Regions from separate parts of the Rummeliibacillus sp. NPDC094406 genome, predicted to be linked through region 1. Evidence: riboswitches for the same ligand, from Rfam matches in the RefSeq annotation. Region 1 holds a riboswitch; the other holds the start of a gene.
What was found. Region 1 has a riboswitch for cobalamin ahead of ACIQ4I_RS01875 ((2Fe-2S) ferredoxin domain-containing protein). Riboswitches for the same ligand answer to the same signal wherever they lie in the genome.
Positions count from the first base shown of each region.

Region 2: it holds a riboswitch for cobalamin, as region 1 does, so the genes downstream of both, ACIQ4I_RS14910 (ribonucleoside-diphosphate reductase subunit alpha) here and ACIQ4I_RS01875 ((2Fe-2S) ferredoxin domain-containing protein) in region 1, are expected to answer to the same signal.

Region 1 covers NZ_JBIWGZ010000001.1:379,755-387,939, reverse strand. Annotated here, with positions in the region: gene ACIQ4I_RS01900 (cobalt-precorrin-5B (C(1))-methyltransferase) at 1-497, opposite strand, end outside; gene ACIQ4I_RS01895 (precorrin-8X methylmutase) at 497-1,147, opposite strand; gene cobK (precorrin-6A reductase) at 1,159-1,926, opposite strand; gene ACIQ4I_RS01885 (sirohydrochlorin chelatase) at 1,923-2,831, opposite strand; gene cobJ (precorrin-3B C(17)-methyltransferase) at 2,848-4,521, opposite strand; gene ACIQ4I_RS01875 ((2Fe-2S) ferredoxin domain-containing protein) at 4,542-4,907, opposite strand; cobalamin riboswitch at 5,068-5,259, opposite strand; cobalamin riboswitch at 5,498-5,682, shown strand; gene ACIQ4I_RS01870 (energy-coupling factor ABC transporter permease) at 5,859-6,620, shown strand; gene ACIQ4I_RS01865 (energy-coupling factor ABC transporter substrate-binding protein) at 6,617-6,925, shown strand; gene cbiQ (cobalt ECF transporter T component CbiQ) at 6,912-7,703, shown strand; gene ACIQ4I_RS01855 (energy-coupling factor ABC transporter ATP-binding protein) at 7,700-8,185, shown strand, end outside.
Region 2 covers NZ_JBIWGZ010000005.1:237,810-245,994, reverse strand. Annotated here, with positions in the region: gene liaF (cell wall-active antibiotics response protein LiaF) at 1-288, opposite strand, end outside; gene ACIQ4I_RS14930 (PspA/IM30 family protein) at 502-1,158, opposite strand; gene ACIQ4I_RS14925 (lmo0954 family membrane protein) at 1,174-1,530, opposite strand; gene ACIQ4I_RS14920 (metallophosphoesterase) at 1,726-2,817, shown strand; gene ACIQ4I_RS14915 (undecaprenyl-diphosphate phosphatase) at 2,919-3,746, shown strand; cobalamin riboswitch at 4,269-4,446, shown strand; gene ACIQ4I_RS14910 (ribonucleoside-diphosphate reductase subunit alpha) at 4,613-6,835, shown strand; gene ACIQ4I_RS14905 (ribonucleotide-diphosphate reductase subunit beta) at 6,852-7,892, shown strand; gene ACIQ4I_RS14900 (hypothetical protein) at 8,122-8,185, opposite strand, start outside.

The DNA.
Region 1 (8,185 bases):
TTTAATGTGCTCTTAGCGATTTCCTCTCCATCTGGAACTGAGATAATCACTTTAACACCACGGGTTATTTTGAACTCGGCTAATGTTTCTTCTACTGTTGAATAGAGCATTTTGCGAGGTACAGGGTTAATCGCTGCTTCACCAACTGCTACCGGTAAACCGGGTTTTGTCACGCGACCAACACCAATCCCTCCGTCCAAACAAATACCAGGTTCATCTTGCCAACTAACAGTTGAAATAATTAAAGCACCATGCGTAGCATCTGGATCATCTCCACCATCTTTGATTGTTTCACAACTTACTTCTTTGTCAGTAAATGAATTCTTTTCAATTGTAAATGTTTCATCTCGCCCAATTGGTAAATGTATCGTAGCTGTTTCTTGTGCCTCACCAGTAATTAGGGCCGTTAACGCAGCTTTTGTGCAGGCTGTCGCACAAGCGCCTGTTGTGTAGCCATGACGCATTTGCGATGGGTCTTTTTTATTTTTCTTTTGCATTAAGCTTGATCAGCTAATATGGAAATGGCATTTAATGCTGCTACAGTTACTGTACTTCCACCTTTACGACCTAAATTAGTGATAAATGGTACCTCTGTAACTTTTGCCAATTCATCTTTAGATTCAGCAGCTGAAACGAAGCCTACAGGCATACCGATGATTAGATCTGGTTTTACTTCGCCTTCTTTAATTAATCGAATAAGTTCTAAAAGTGCAGTTGGTGCATTACCAATTGCATAAATCCCGCCATCATGTAAATGAGCTGCTTTTTGTATTGACATAATGGCACGAGTAGCTCCTGCTTCTTTTGCAGCCTTAGATACATCTTCATCAGAAATATAGCAATAAACATCACCACCATATTTTTGGAAACGTTTATGACCGGTACCCACTTGAATCATTTGTACATCTGCAATAACTGGTTTTCCTGCACGGATGGCTTTAATCCCAGCTGCAATAGCATCTGGATGAATCATCACACTACGACCTAAATCAAAATCTGCTGAAGCATGAATAATACGACGAATGATCTTCCACTCATCTTCAGTAAAATCATGTGGGCCATATTCTTCTGCGATTGTTTCAAAGCTATGTTCATAAATTTTATCTGGGTCAACTGTAAGTGGTTTGAAGTCTGTTTTAAAATCCATTTTATTTCCTCCTAGATAGTTAGTTTTGAAGTTAAATCTTCTATAACTCCCTCAAAACTAGAATGCATATTTTCATATTGTATTTTCGGTCTTGCAATCATGATCGTTTCAATACCACACGCTAGTGCAGCCTCTAATTTTTCATCGACTGATCCTACTTTGCCACTTTCTTTTGTAATCATTAACGTGACTTTGTATTGATGAATAAGTGCGATATTTAGCTCTTTCGAGAATGGTCCTTGCATTGCAATAATATCTTTTTGTTCTACACCTAAAGCTTGACATTTTTCCATATTGTCAAGTCTTGGTAGCATACGAGCAACCACTCTTGTATTTTCTAAACCTAATAAATGTTTTGTGAAAATCCCTAACGTTTTACTACCAGTTGTCAGCATAATAACGCCACGTTTTTCTCTAGCTAATTTTGCTGCTTCCTCATAGTCTTGAACCATAGTTACTAGCGGGTTACTAAAAGTTTGACTCGCTCTTTCATAGCGAATATATGGAATACCAGAAGCCTCTGCTGCAGACAGTGCATTTTTTGAAGCTTCTTCAGCAAAAGGATGGCTAGCATCTACGATTGCTTGAAATTGATTTTCTTTGATAAAATCCGTCATTTGCTCTGTAGTTAAACGACCGATATTTGTTTTTATACCAGCTTCACTTAAACTTTTAGCAGCAGATTCAGTTACGACAGTTGCTATTACCTTACGACCATTTTCTTCTAATTTTATTGCTAGCTCCCTTGCATCACTTGTACCGGCTAACATGAAGATCATTTTTCAGCACCAACTAGATGATCGTGGTGGTCATGATCATGATGTTCGTGACTGTGGTCATGGTCATGGTCGTGATGGTCGTGATGATGGTGATGCTCTACAAATTCAGCCGCATTTAGACGATATTGGCAAGTATCGCAATTCATCTTCACTTCACCTTGCAAAGATTCAGCAATACGATCTTTTAACACAGTTTTAAGTGCTGGATGATAGCCGAAATAGTTCGCTAATTTTACTTCAACCTCTGGGTATGTTGAGGCATATCCCTCACGCATACCTTGCATTCTTTCCATTAAAATCCCTGTAAATAAGAAATAAGGAAGCATGATGATATTCTTTGCACCCAGTTTCACACAACGCTCGATACCTTCATCAACTGTTGGGTATGTAACGCCCATAAATGCACATTCAACTGATAGTACATCAAGTTGTTCCCAGAGCATACGAGAGATTTTGTAGAAATCACTATTTGCGTCTACATCACTACCACCACGTCCGATTAATAGAATGGCAGTATCTTCATTTTTTTCCTCGATAGCAAATCCTGTATCGGTAAGTCGTTCTTTCAAAATATCAAAAATTCCTTCATGGACCCCAAGAGGTCTAGCATATACGATATTCACATTCGGGTATTTTGCTTTACCTTCATCGATTGCCGCAGGTATATGTATTTTAGAATGGCCTGCTTGCAATAAAATAATAGGAACTACATGAATTTCTGTTGCTCCCTTTGCAACGCAATTGTCAATACCTTGAGCAATATCTGGTGCTGCAAATTCTAGAAAACAACTTTCAACTAATAAATCTTGATCTAAAGTTGGTTTCAACTGTTCTATAAATTTTGTTACTTCCTCATTACCTGCTACTAATCTACTACCATGACCTACAAATAAAATGGCCTTCATATTTTTCCTCCTATAATCAGTCCCCACATGGTGCGGGTTCTATGTTAATTTTGGGTGCAATATCTTTGTACACAAATCCTTGTATTTGTTTCACTCTTTTAAAATATTTAAATAGTCGCTCATTTGGATGCGCATTTTGTTTATATTCTTGAATAATATTCGTAATAACATCAACTATTTTCTCTGGCTCAATGCCTTCTGCCACAGGTTGTCCTGCATGAGCTGTTCTTCCAACAGGCTTAGCACCTAGGAACAAATCAAATTTCCCTTTACGATAAATAATTCCGATATCTTCAGTAACGGCTTTGTAACAAGCCATACCACAACCATTGAATCCAATTGTTAATTCTTTCGGTAACTGAAGACCACCTAATTTTTCTTGGATCTCCTCAGCATAAGGAATGCCACCTGTTTTTTCGCCGTCACAGAAATCACAAGCCTTTAAAGTTAAGACATCTCCAATAGGTGAAAGTAAAAATCCAACACCATTTAGTTTTGCTGTAATCGCATCAGGATTAGAAGTTGGAATCTTCAATACGATTTGATGGTTCGGCGTATATTCCATGGTACCTTTTTCGCCAACAACCATTGCTAAAGTCATCATTTGTTCAGGTGTGAATTTTTTATTTGCAACACCAGGACTAACTGCTAATTCGAAAATTTCTTCAAAATCTTGATGAACATAATTTGTGGTTTTTGGTTGTTTACCAGTAACACGTTTTAACGCTTCCATTGCCATATTATATGAGCTTACTTTAGGTGATTGAGGTCGTATGTACTCAACTATTTGGTGCTTCTCATCTTTTTCAATTTTTTCATTTACTGAAGATTGTACTCGTTGAACACCAGTCATTTGATCCATAGCCCAAGGTTCCGCTTCTTCTCTCAAACGTTGATGTGGTTTTAATGCTTGCTTCTCGCTATTTAATGTATATTTTCTTTGATAACCTCGTGGAGTAATCATTTTATTGTCATAAAGGAAAGTTGAAGAGTTCCCAATGATGACTGTCGTCAACATACCGATATCATGATCTAGCATTTCTTTTAGATTTGTAATAATGATATGTTGACGATCACGATATGCACTTTTTACAAGGCCAACCGGTGTATCAGGTGATCTGTATTGTAGAAGAATACGTTGTGCCTCTACAATTTGGCGAGTTCTACGTCCACTGCGAGGATTATAGAGTGCAATGACAAAATCAGCCATTGCGGCAGCTTCCACTCTTTTAGCGATTAAATCCCATGGTGTTAGGTGGTCACTCAAACTTATCGTACAAGAATCATGCATAATAGGAGCACCCAACAATGATCCACATGAATTGATGGCTGAAATACCTGGGATAATCTCAATTGGTACCCCATTTGCTTCAGTCCAATCTTTTTCGATTAAAACTTCATAGACTAGACCAGCCATACCATAAACACCGGCATCGCCACTTGAAATAACTGCAACTTTTTTTCCGGCTTCTGCTTGGCGGACAGCTTCCTGAGCTCTTGAAACTTCCTCTGTCATTCCTGTACTAATCACTGATGTGTCATTTGTGATTAAATCTTGGATCAGTTCTACATAAGTTTTGTAACCGATGATAAAATCACTATCCTGAAGCGCTTCCACTGCTCTCGTTGTAATATGTTTAAAATCCCCAGGACCAAAACCAACGACATAAAGTTTCCCTTGTGATGTCATGCAAACCTCTCCTTTACAAATTATTTGTTTTTATCGATTCCTGTAATGGACGCGACCTCTGGATTTAATATCATTTCACCATTTTCCATACGATAAATTGTATGTTGTTCATTTTGTTGCTCTATACAATCTTTTACAATCCCACGGCCAATATCAGTTGTTGATGCTTTGTACCAACTCCCTTGTGGATAAGCAATTACAATGCATGCATCTTTACAACGGCCATTACATCGTGTTCTAGTGGTATGGATTTGTTCATCCATACCTAGTTGTGCAATTTCTTCACGAATTGCTAGCGTAATTTCTTCTGCACCTTTCTTCATGCAAGAACTTCCATTACAAATGAATAAATGACTTTTCATCCCAGATAAATTCCAAGTTGTCATATTCAACCTCCAATTAATTAAAATAAGATGGAGAAAAAAGGAAAATAAAAAACCTTAATTCCAAGAATTAAGGTTTAAAAACTAGATAATTCAGAAAAATAGCCAAATATAAAATGACATTCTGCTCTTATAGTCTTTACCTTTCCCTCCGAAAAGTATCGTACTTCTGTTTTTAAAAGCAGGTTTCCTGGCTTACACTTCATCTTACTCTGATCTCTTCCCAGTCTTCTTCGACCAGTGAGTATGTATCATTTCATCCATGTTACAGTAGCGGGGGCTGCATCGGATTCTAACCGATTTCCCTATTATCCCTTTGTGAAATTACAAGGGCACTTTTAAAATAATATGAAATTGTATAATATAGTAAAATTAAAAACTGACATAATCATATACTATTTCCAGACAATTTGAAATAGATTTTTTTATTCAAGTCCATTTTACAGAACGTTACTGTTGAAATTTATGCACAATATTTCTAAATACTATATTAGTTTATCTTTTTTAAGACAATCTTTCTTTTGCAAAATTTCTTTGTAAAAAATATAGTAGTATTGGAAATATAACCATGCTACACTAGATTAGTAATCTAACAATTCAATAAACTTTATGGTGCTAAATATTGAGATTTAGCTGAAAAGGGAAGTTTGTGAAATACAAACGCGGTCCCGCCACTGTAAAGACGAGTTATGTTTTTCTATGCCACTGTCAACGATGGGAAGGTAAAAACATAATGAAGACTCTAAGCCAGGAGACCTGCCATAAAGTGTGGATTTGTATCAGCCTACGAGGATAGGTGTGAGTATAGCTATGCTTTTTTGCAAAGCATTGTTTTACTATTCGTTAACACTTCTTCTGTTGGAAGAAGTGTTTTTTTATGTCCTGTTTGGTTTATTAGGAGGTGTATCTCGTTAATTCACGAACAATTGAATATAAAAATGGAGGAAAGATTAAATGATTAAGTTTAAGAACTTAGTAAACTGGAAGCTAATATATTTCCTATTAGCACTGTTGATCATACCAAAACCTGCATTCGCCATGCACATTATGGAAGGTTTTTTACCCGTTGAATGGGTAATTTTCTGGTGGGCTGTTACCATTCCGTTTTTAATAATTGGATTCCGTTCTATTAGAAAAACGATTGCAGAAAACCCAGAAACAAAAATGATGTTAGGCTTATCAGGCGCTTTTGCATTCGTATTATCTGCATTGAAAATTCCGTCTGTTACAGGAAGCTGCTCTCATCCTACTGGTGTTGGCCTTGGTACTGTTTTATTTGGGCCGTTTGCAATGAGTATTGTAGGTTTTATAGTACTTTTATTCCAAGCTTTGTTGCTAGCTCACGGTGGACTAACTACTTTAGGTGCTAATGCTTTTTCAATGGCAATCGTAGGACCACTTATTTCATATGGTGTATTTAAGGGTGTTACCAAAATAGGATTCTCATTTTCTTGGGCAGTGTTTTTAGCTGCTGCACTTGGCGATTTGGGTACCTATGTTGTAACATCTATCCAATTAGCACTTGCTTTCCCATCTGAAGTTGGTGGTTTCTTTGCTTCATTCACTAAATTTAGCAGTATTTTCGCTCTCACTCAAATTCCTTTAGCAATTAGTGAAGGTATTCTTACAGTTGTGATTATGAACTTCTTACAAAAATACAATTTAGCAGAATTAAAAGCTTTGAAAGTCTTTAAAAAAGGTGCTGAACAATCATGAAAAAAAATATAATATTAATCGCGATGGTAGTTATATTGGCTGTTCTGCCACTGTTCTTCCAAAAAGGGGCGGAATTTGGTGGATCGGATGATCAGGCTGAAGCAGCAATTACGAAAATTGATTCTTCCTATAAACCTTGGTTCTCAAGCATTTGGGAACCGCCAAGTGGCGAAATTGAAAGTTTATTATTTTGTTTACAAGCTGCTATAGGTGCTGGTTTTATCGGCTATTTCATCGGCTTCTCACGTGGAAGACACAAAAAAGAAGATAGTAAAGAAGGCAAAGGTAAGCATGTTACTCATTGATCAATATGCTTATATCAATCGCCTAGTAAAGACGCATCCAGTAGAAAAAATCGTTTTATCCTTTTTTCTATTATTATTTTCATTAACCGTAAAAGATGCGCTCATCTCACTCATCACATTTTTTGTTATGAGTTCACTTACAATATTGGTAGCTAAAATTCCATGGCAATATTATTTGAAAATGTTATGTATCCCTGGCGTTTTCCTGATAAGTAGTATGATTGGTATTTTACTATCGTTTACCCGACACCCTGAGCTTATTCATACTGCAATTTGGCAATTTCAATTGTTCGATTGGTCTGTTTATATTTCATCACAAAGTGTCAAAATGAGCATTCAGTTATTCTTTTCTGTGTTAAGCAGTATAAGTTGTTTATATTTTTTAACTTTAACAACACCGGTACATGATTTAATGCAAGTATTAAAAAAATGTAGAGTACCTCAATTATTAATCGAATTAATCGAACTTACGTATAGATTCATATTCGTTTTTTTAGAGAAATCATTTGAAATTTTCCAATCACAAAATTCAAGACTTGGATATCTTTCAATTAAAAGAGGGTTGCATTCTTTAGGAATGCTTATTTCTTCTTTATTTGTCCATGTTTTTCAGCGTTCTAAGGAATTATCAATGGCTATGAATTCTCGTGGTTACGATGAATCCATGGTTTATCTTGAGGATCCTTACCAATATTCTGCTAGAAATTGGGCGATCATTTTTATTATCATTTTGTTAATCATTGCGGTCTACATTCAGTTTGGGGGCATTCTAGTTTGAATGATTTATTCTTTGAAATTCAAAATTTAACACATCGTTATGCTGATGGGACTGTAGCTTTAAATAATTTATCTTTGAAAATTGCTAAAGGTAAGAAGATTGCGTTGCTCGGGAATAATGGTGCTGGAAAATCTACATTATTTCAGCACTTAAATGGAATTCTGAAACCGACTTCCGGGCAAATTCTCTTTCAAAATCAACCGATGAAATATAACCGCAAATCATTGCTGGCATTACGCTCCCATGTAGGGATTGTTTTTCAAGATCCTGATTCTCAACTTTTTGCTGGTAATGTTCGTCAAGATATATCGTTTGGTCCTATAAATCTCGGATGGTCCATTGAAAAAGTAACTGAAATGGTTGAATGGGCAATGTCTGAAACAGAAGTGTCTACTTTACAAGATAAACCCATTCATTTCTTAAGTATTGGCCAGAAAAAAAGGGTTTCAATTGCTGGTGTGTTGGCAATGAATCCTGACGTG
Region 2 (8,185 bases), on a different contig from region 1:
AAATGAAATCTGAATCGGATCACCTTTTTTCATTTGCCATAACACATAAATTAAAGTAGTTACCACGATAATTCGTAAACTCCACATGGACATGAGTGTAATCGCTACACAAAATACGCCGACCCAAAAAAGCCATTTCCGTCTTTTACGTATGCTTATATATATGAAAAAAGCACCCATAATCGCAAACATGAAACTGCCATTATCAAAGAATGTAGATTCTATAAAAATAAGCAAAAAAGCAGAAATCACAAGCGTTGTCAGTTTGTTTGTTGAAAAATGAGTCATTGGTGGCCTCCTTCTAAAAAATAGGCTTTGTTTTACTAAATTATGGATATATTAATTTTTCGCTGTGGGTCTCGTCTGGTTTGTTTTCCCATAGTAGTCGTCTCTTTTCGCTCAATTAAAATTAAACTCCATAACAAAGCCAAACAATAAATGCGAAAAAGAGAAGGACATCCTTCTCTTTTTTAGTATAACGATAGTCCTGTGGAAGTCTAGCTATTGTAGTAATTCTGTCTTCTCTTTTTTTGTTGCTTGTTTTTCAAGTAGTGCTAGACGTTCTTCCATAGAAGTTACCTCATGCTCACGGTCGATTTTTTGACCAAGACGTTCAATATAGTTTTCCATTTCATCAAATGAATTAAGTCTTTTATTACTATTGCTAGTAGACTCGGGATTTAGGATGTGATCCATTTGGTTATGTGCACGAACTACATTTTCTTTTCCCATCAGTTGCAATTGACGGACTTTCATATCTTTAATCTTGTGTTTCATTTCTTCATATTTACGTTCAAGACCAAATAGTTCTTCAGTAGTTTTATCGATACTATCTCTTAAAACAATACTGCGTTGTGTATATGTTTGAATTTCTTGTTCTGCAAAACTAATTAAATCTTGTTCACCACTTAATTTTGCAAGTTCTAATTGTTTTGAACGTTTGTCATGCATTTCCATTGTTTCTTCAAGTTCTTTTTCAAGCTTTTGTTTCAGTTGGCCTTGTCTTTCTAACCATTTACCTGTTTCTTCTGTTTGTTTTTCTGCTTCGCGGACATATTGATTTAACATCGCTATTGGATTTTTTTCTTCTTTCTTATCGAACAAATGATGAAGATCTGCCTCTATAGTATATTTTAATCGTTGTAATAAGTTGACCATGGTTGATACCCCCTGTTATTTTGTTAGTTCATTCCATTGATTTTCAAAATTTGTGAATGGGTCATCCTTTTTTGGAGCAAAGAAAGAGTTGCTATAATCTTCTGAGCCATTCCATTTACGGACGATGAACCATAAAATCGCAATTGCAGCTAAGCCGATAAAACCTGGAATATTTGCAGTAGATGTTAATAATCCAGTAATGGCAACAAATGCCCAAACAACTTTTGAAAAAGTAGAATTACTTTTCAAATAGTAGTGAATACCTGCAAATAAAATTGCTGCTGAAATAGCTAAACCTAATAAAGCTCCTAAAGAACTTAAAATCGTAATGGCAGCGATTACGCCGATGATTAATAAACCAAATTTCTTCATTGGTTATTTCCTCCCTTCGTTTGTACCTTTATGATACCCAGAATTTTGATTCGTCCAAACGGGCTGGAAGTGGATTTTAATCTAGGTCTGGAGACTGAGAGCATCTACGACTGGTTATAATTGAAGTGAATGGTGTTTTATTTGTAAAATGTCTACAAGGAAATTAATATCGGCTCGAAAAGAGGTATGTCAATAATGAAAAGAAGAATGATAGTAGGTTTCGTATTTTTCGTTTTATATAATGCAATTGTCTATTATCTTGGATGGAATGTTTATCATTGGTTAGAATTAGCTTTTCATATGAAGATGCCAATTGTTTTTTCAATTGTATGGTTGTACTTTGCTTATAGTATTGTCATTAGTAATTTCAATGAACGTTTTCGAATAACGAAAGTAGTTAGTTGTTACTGGATGATTTTGATGGAGTACGGACTTCTATTGTTCCCAATTGCAAACTTTTTGTTATGGCTAGTACCGTCATTTCATATAGTGTGGGTAGGTTATATTATCTTGTTTTTATTTATAGCTATTATTGGATTTGGTTCATATATGGCATATTCTCCAGTTGTTCATAGGAAAACAATACAAATAAAAAAACAGCATCAGACAATCCAAAATTTTAGAATGGTTATTGCTTCTGATTTTCATCTCGGTATCTTGTCCAATAAAAATCTTTTACAGAAATTTGTTACGCGTTCGAATGCTGAAAAACCCGATATTGTTTTTCTAGTAGGGGATATTGTAGATGATCATCCATATTGGTATAAAGCATACGACATGGATGTAGTCATGAAGACATTAACTGCTACATATGGTGTTTATGGTGTGTTAGGAAACCATGAATACTACGGAAAAGCAATTCCTACCTTTGTAAATGAGATGAAAAAATCAGGGGTACAAATTTTACAAGATGAAACAATTTGTATAGCGGATTCGTTTTATGTTACAGGAAGAGAAGACAAAACAAATAAAAGTCGTAAGTCTCTACAACAGTTATCTACTGTGGTGAATACTCGTTTACCTTGGATTGTTATGGACCATACCCCGTCAGATTTAGAAACGCCAGTCGAGCTTGGGGTAGACGTACACCTTTCTGGACATACCCATTTAGGTCAAATGTGGCCGAATCAATGGATTACAAAAAAAACGTTTGAACTTGATTATGGGTATCTATTGAAAAAGACAACACATATACTTGTTTCATCAGGTTTCGGTTTTTGGGGACCTCCAATTCGCACTAATAGTAGAAGTGAAATGTGGGTAATTGATGTTGAGCTGAAAGATTAATTTAATGAAACTTTAAGATAGCTTCTCCTTCTGTTATGTTATGATAGTTTTACTAGAAATGAATGTTAGAATCATTCAAAAAAAGAGAATAAGGAGATACTATGGACTTTATAGAGTTGTTAAAATCCATTATTTTGGGTTTTGTAGAGGGTATGACAGAGTTTGCTCCGGTTTCATCTACAGGTCATATGATTATCGTTGATGATATGTGGTTGAAAACGCCAGAGTTTTTAGGGGAAGCTTCTGCGAATACATTTAAAATTGTTATTCAGTTAGGATCCATCCTAGCTGTTGTTGTGGTCATGTGGAAACGAATGCTGAGCCTTGTTGGTTTATATAAAATAGAAGGGCAAAAACCACATCATCGATTCAATTTATTACATGTTATTATTGGCGTAATTCCTGCAGGTGTATTAGGTGTATTATTAGAGAATTTTATCGATAGTCATTTATTTGGTATTAAACCCGTTATCTTTAGTCTGTTCGTTGGAGCAATATTTATGATTATAGCAGATAAATTTGGACCAAAGAGACCGAAAGTTACTTCATTAGATGATTTATCCTATGCACAAGCCTTTAAAATCGGCCTAATTCAATGCTTATCATTATGGCCAGGTTTTTCACGTTCTGGTGCAACTATTTCCGGTGGGGTATTACTTGGTTTAGACCACCGTACAGCATCAGATTTCACGTTTATCATGGCAGTACCAATTATGGCAGGTGCAAGTCTTTTATCACTTCTTAAACACTGGGATCAAATTAATTTCGGCGACATGGGCTTCTATGTAACTGGCTTTATCAGTGCATTCGTCTTTGCGCTTATTTCAATTAAGTTCTTCTTAAAATTAGTATCAAGAGTAAAATTAGTTCCATTTGCGATTTATCGTATAGTATTGGCAATCGTACTTGCTATTATCGTATTTATGTAAGAAAAAAGGGCCTTAAAGGTTCTTTAGTCTGTAGACAAACTCGAAGAATTTCGAGTTTGTCTACAGACTTTTTTCTTTTACAATATATAGATAGATAAATATAACCCGTTGATTTCCACTGCGGGCGAACACTTTATGCGGGTGGGGCCAAACCATTTTCGGTATATGATGTAGAAGTTAAAGATGACACATATCAATACGCAATTAAAATCGATGCAAAAACTGGAGATGTTCTAAGTAATAAAGATTACGAAGATTAGAGATTCAATAAAAAAGAAAAATTGGTATTGAAATAATCTTGTCAATAGGAGTCGCTTTAAAAAAATGCCTATGAAGGGCAGCTTTCCTCAGCTATTGGGTATGCTACAAAGCTATTTGATATAGAACAAATATAATTAAGAATCTAGTATATTCAAAAATATATGTTCACTTGGTAGTTCTTTTTCTTTAATTGTGCAATTCTGCTTGTCTAAGACAAACACAATATGTTAGATTATATATATTATAAAAACACAATATATAGTATAAAGACGATAATTGGTACCAGCAATGGTGTAAAAGGGAATTCGGTTCAATGCCGAAGCTGTCCCCGCAACTGTAGGTGTGGACATTTGTCAAAAAGCCACTGAGCAATGCTTGGGAAGGATGACAAAATGGATGAAACACAAGCCAGTAGACCTGCCAAATTTTCGTTTTGCGACACTTTCTTCGGGGGTTGAGAAGTGGGGGCAAATAATTGCAGCACATTCATTCACTGTTATGTGGAATTTTTTTGCTGTGATTTTGTTTCCATTTCAACTAGAGCGACTGTTCTGCCGATGAAGGCGAACAGTCGCTTTTATTTTGTGTAAAAAGGAGACGACGATATGGTAACAATAATAGATGAAAAAGAAACAGTATTGCAGCGATTAGAGGCTGAATTTGGCAAAGAGGAAATGAGTCCTTTACGACGTAAGCATGAACGTTTTGTGCATAAACATCCTGATGCGGCAGATGGAGAATGGACTAGAGCACTAGCATTAGATGCATTAAGCTTTCTAGATGAAAACGAACCCTATTGGACATTTGCTGCTGCACGTCTATTACTAATGGAAATCTATCAAAAAGCTGCTGTTGAGCGACAAGTTACTGTAGAAGATGTCTATAAAGTATTTCCAGAACAAGTACATAAACTAGTTGGAAAAGGTCTCTATAATCCGGTGTTAGTAGAAGCTTATTCAGAAGACGAACTACAACAACTGGCCTTCACAATAGAGTCAAAACGGGATGAACTTTTTACATATATAGGACTAAAAACATTAATAGATCGATATGTGACACGTGATTTTGATAAAACGCCAATTGAACTACCACAGGAACGCTGGATGGTCATTGCTATGACGTTAATGCAAAATGAAAAAGAAGATCGTATTGAAAAAGTAAAAGAAGCTTATTGGGCGATGAGTAATCTGTATATGACAACAGCAACACCTACATTATCAAATGCCGGAAAGACACACGGACAATTATCAAGCTGCTTTATCGATACAGTAGATGATAGTTTGCAAGGTATTTACGATTCCAATACAGATGTTGCGACACTTTCTAAATTTGGTGGTGGTATTGGGGTATATATGGGTAAAGTCCGTAGCCGTGGTGCGTCTATTCGTGGATTTAAAGGTGCATCTAGCGGTGTAATTCCATGGATCAAGCAATTAAATAATACAGCCGTATCGGTAGACCAGCTTGGACAACGTCAAGGAGCGATTGCGGTTTACTTGGATGTCTGGCATAAAGATATTTTTTCATTCCTTGATTTGAAATTAAATAATGGTGATGAACGCATGCGTGCACATGATATTTTCACAGGTGTATGTCTACCAGATATTTTCATGGAAGCAGTAGAAAATCGTGATGATTGGTATTTGTTTGACCCTTATGAAGTACGTTCCCTTATGGGATTTGGATTAGAAGATTGTTATGATGAAAAACGCGGCGAAGGTTCATTCCGTGCAAACTACTTAGCATGTGTGCAAAATACTTTATTGTCACGTGAAGCCGTACCAGCAATTGATATTATGAAAAGAATTATGCGCAGTCAGTTAGAAACAGGCGTACCATTTATGTTCTATCGTGATGAGGTTAACCGTAAAAATCCAAACAAACATAAAGGCATGATTTACTCATCTAATTTGTGTACAGAAATCGCACAAAATATGTCACCAACAGAATTTGAGTCAGTAGAACTTGAAAATGATATGATCGTCACTCGCCGTAAACCAGGAGATTTTGTTGTATGTAATCTATCTTCTATTAACTTGGGTAGAGCAATACCAGCAAATGTATTAGAACGCTTAATTCCAATTCAAGTACGTATGCTTGATAATGTGATTGATTTAAATGCAATCCCAGTAAAACAAGCGGCTCATACGAATGCACGTTATCGTGGAATTGGCCTTGGTACATTTGGTTGGCATCATCTACTTGCTACTTCAGGTATTGCTTGGGAGTCGGAAGCAGCAGTTAAATTTGCAGATGAATTATATGAAAAAATTGCGTACTTAACGATTAAATCTTCTATGAAATTAGCAGAAGAAAAAGGTGTATATCCATTATTTGAAGGTTCTGATTGGCAAACAGGTAGCTATTTCGAAAGCCGTGGCTATCATGGCGAAAAATGGGCAGCCCTACAACAAGAGGTTGCTGAAAAAGGAATGCGCAATGGCTATGTAATGGCTGTGGCACCAAACTCAACAACATCAATCATTGCAGGAAGTACGGCAAGTATCGATCCAATCTTCCAAAAGAGTTATTCTGAAGAGAAAAAGGATTATAAAATTCCAGTTACAGTGCCGGATTTAAACGAAAAAACAACATGGTATTACAAATCAGCATACTTTATCGACCAAAACTGGACAATCAAGCAAAACGCAGCGCGTGCACGCCATATTGACCAAGGGATATCATTAAATCTTTACGTGCAAAATACAATTAAAGCAAAAGAGTTACTAGCACTTCATCTAAATGCATGGAACAGCGGTATTAAGACGACTTATTATGTCCGTTCTACATCCGTTGAATTACTAGAATGTGAATCATGTGCAAGCTAATTAGGGGAGATAAATAATGACGGAAATAAAAAAACGTATATTAATGGATAAAGAAGCACCAAACCGTTCGACTAAAATCGTTAATGGTCGTTCTTCTAATATATTAAACTGGGATGATGTTCGTTTTAGTTGGGCATATCCCAAATATAAAAAAATGCTAGGTAACTTCTGGACACCTTTTGAGATTAATATGAGCAATGATAGTAAACAATTTCCACAGCTAACAGCTGATGAGAAACAAACATTTAAGAAAATTATTGGTTTACTTGCACTACTTGATAGTGTTCAAACAGATTATGCAGGTCGTATTGCCGATTATCTAACAGATTCAAGCATTAATGCATTGATGATTATTTTGGCACAACAAGAAGTGATTCATAACCATTCTTATTCTTATATACTATCAAGTCTTGTTTCAAAAGATGAACAGGATGAAGTATTTGATTTTTGGCGTACCGAACCTGTGTTGGAAAAACGCAATGATTTTGTTATTAAAGGGTATAAACAATTTGCAGAAGAACCAACTGTTGAACATATGCTAGATTCAATTGTTTATGATGTTATTTTAGAAGGCTTATTCTTCTACTCAGGATTCTCTTTCTTCTATCATTTAGCACGCAATCAAAAAATGGTTGCAACGAGCACAATGATCAACTACATTAATCGTGATGAACAATTGCACGTTGATTTATTCGTCAAAATATATAAAGAATTGTTGGAAGAATACCCTGAGTATGATACGCCAGAACGTGCGGAAAAAGTAGAAATGATCTTCCGTGAAGCAGCAGAACTTGAAATTGAATGGGGAAGAGAAGTAATTGGCGATAAAATAGATGGTTTAGATATTGAAGATATTGAGGATTATATTTACTTTTACGCCAATGTTCGTTGCACGCAACTGGGTTATGAACGACCTTTTGAAGGCTACCGCAAAAATCCAATGAAATGGATTAAAGCCTATGAAGATGTCGACCTAGGCAAAACAGATTTCTTTGAACAACGCTCACGTCAATATGTAAAAGTGAATGTTCAAGATAATGGGTTTGATGAATTGTAATTTACATCGTTTTCGAATCAATGAATAGATGTAAATTTAGCCAATAGAGAAAATGCCGTGTTTATCATATTTTTGATCTACACGGCATTTTTATTACGCTTGGTGGGTGGCTTCCGTATGGAATGCCATGATTCCAGTGATTAATAGAAATAGAACAAGAGAAGCCCCACCAAATGCAAGCTGATATTTTCCATATTTGTATAGGTGCATTTAGTTTCTTTCTCTCTGCTTAAAAACGATCAAGGTATAAGTTTAAAATTAGAGCCCCAGCGGCTACAATGAAAATCCCAACG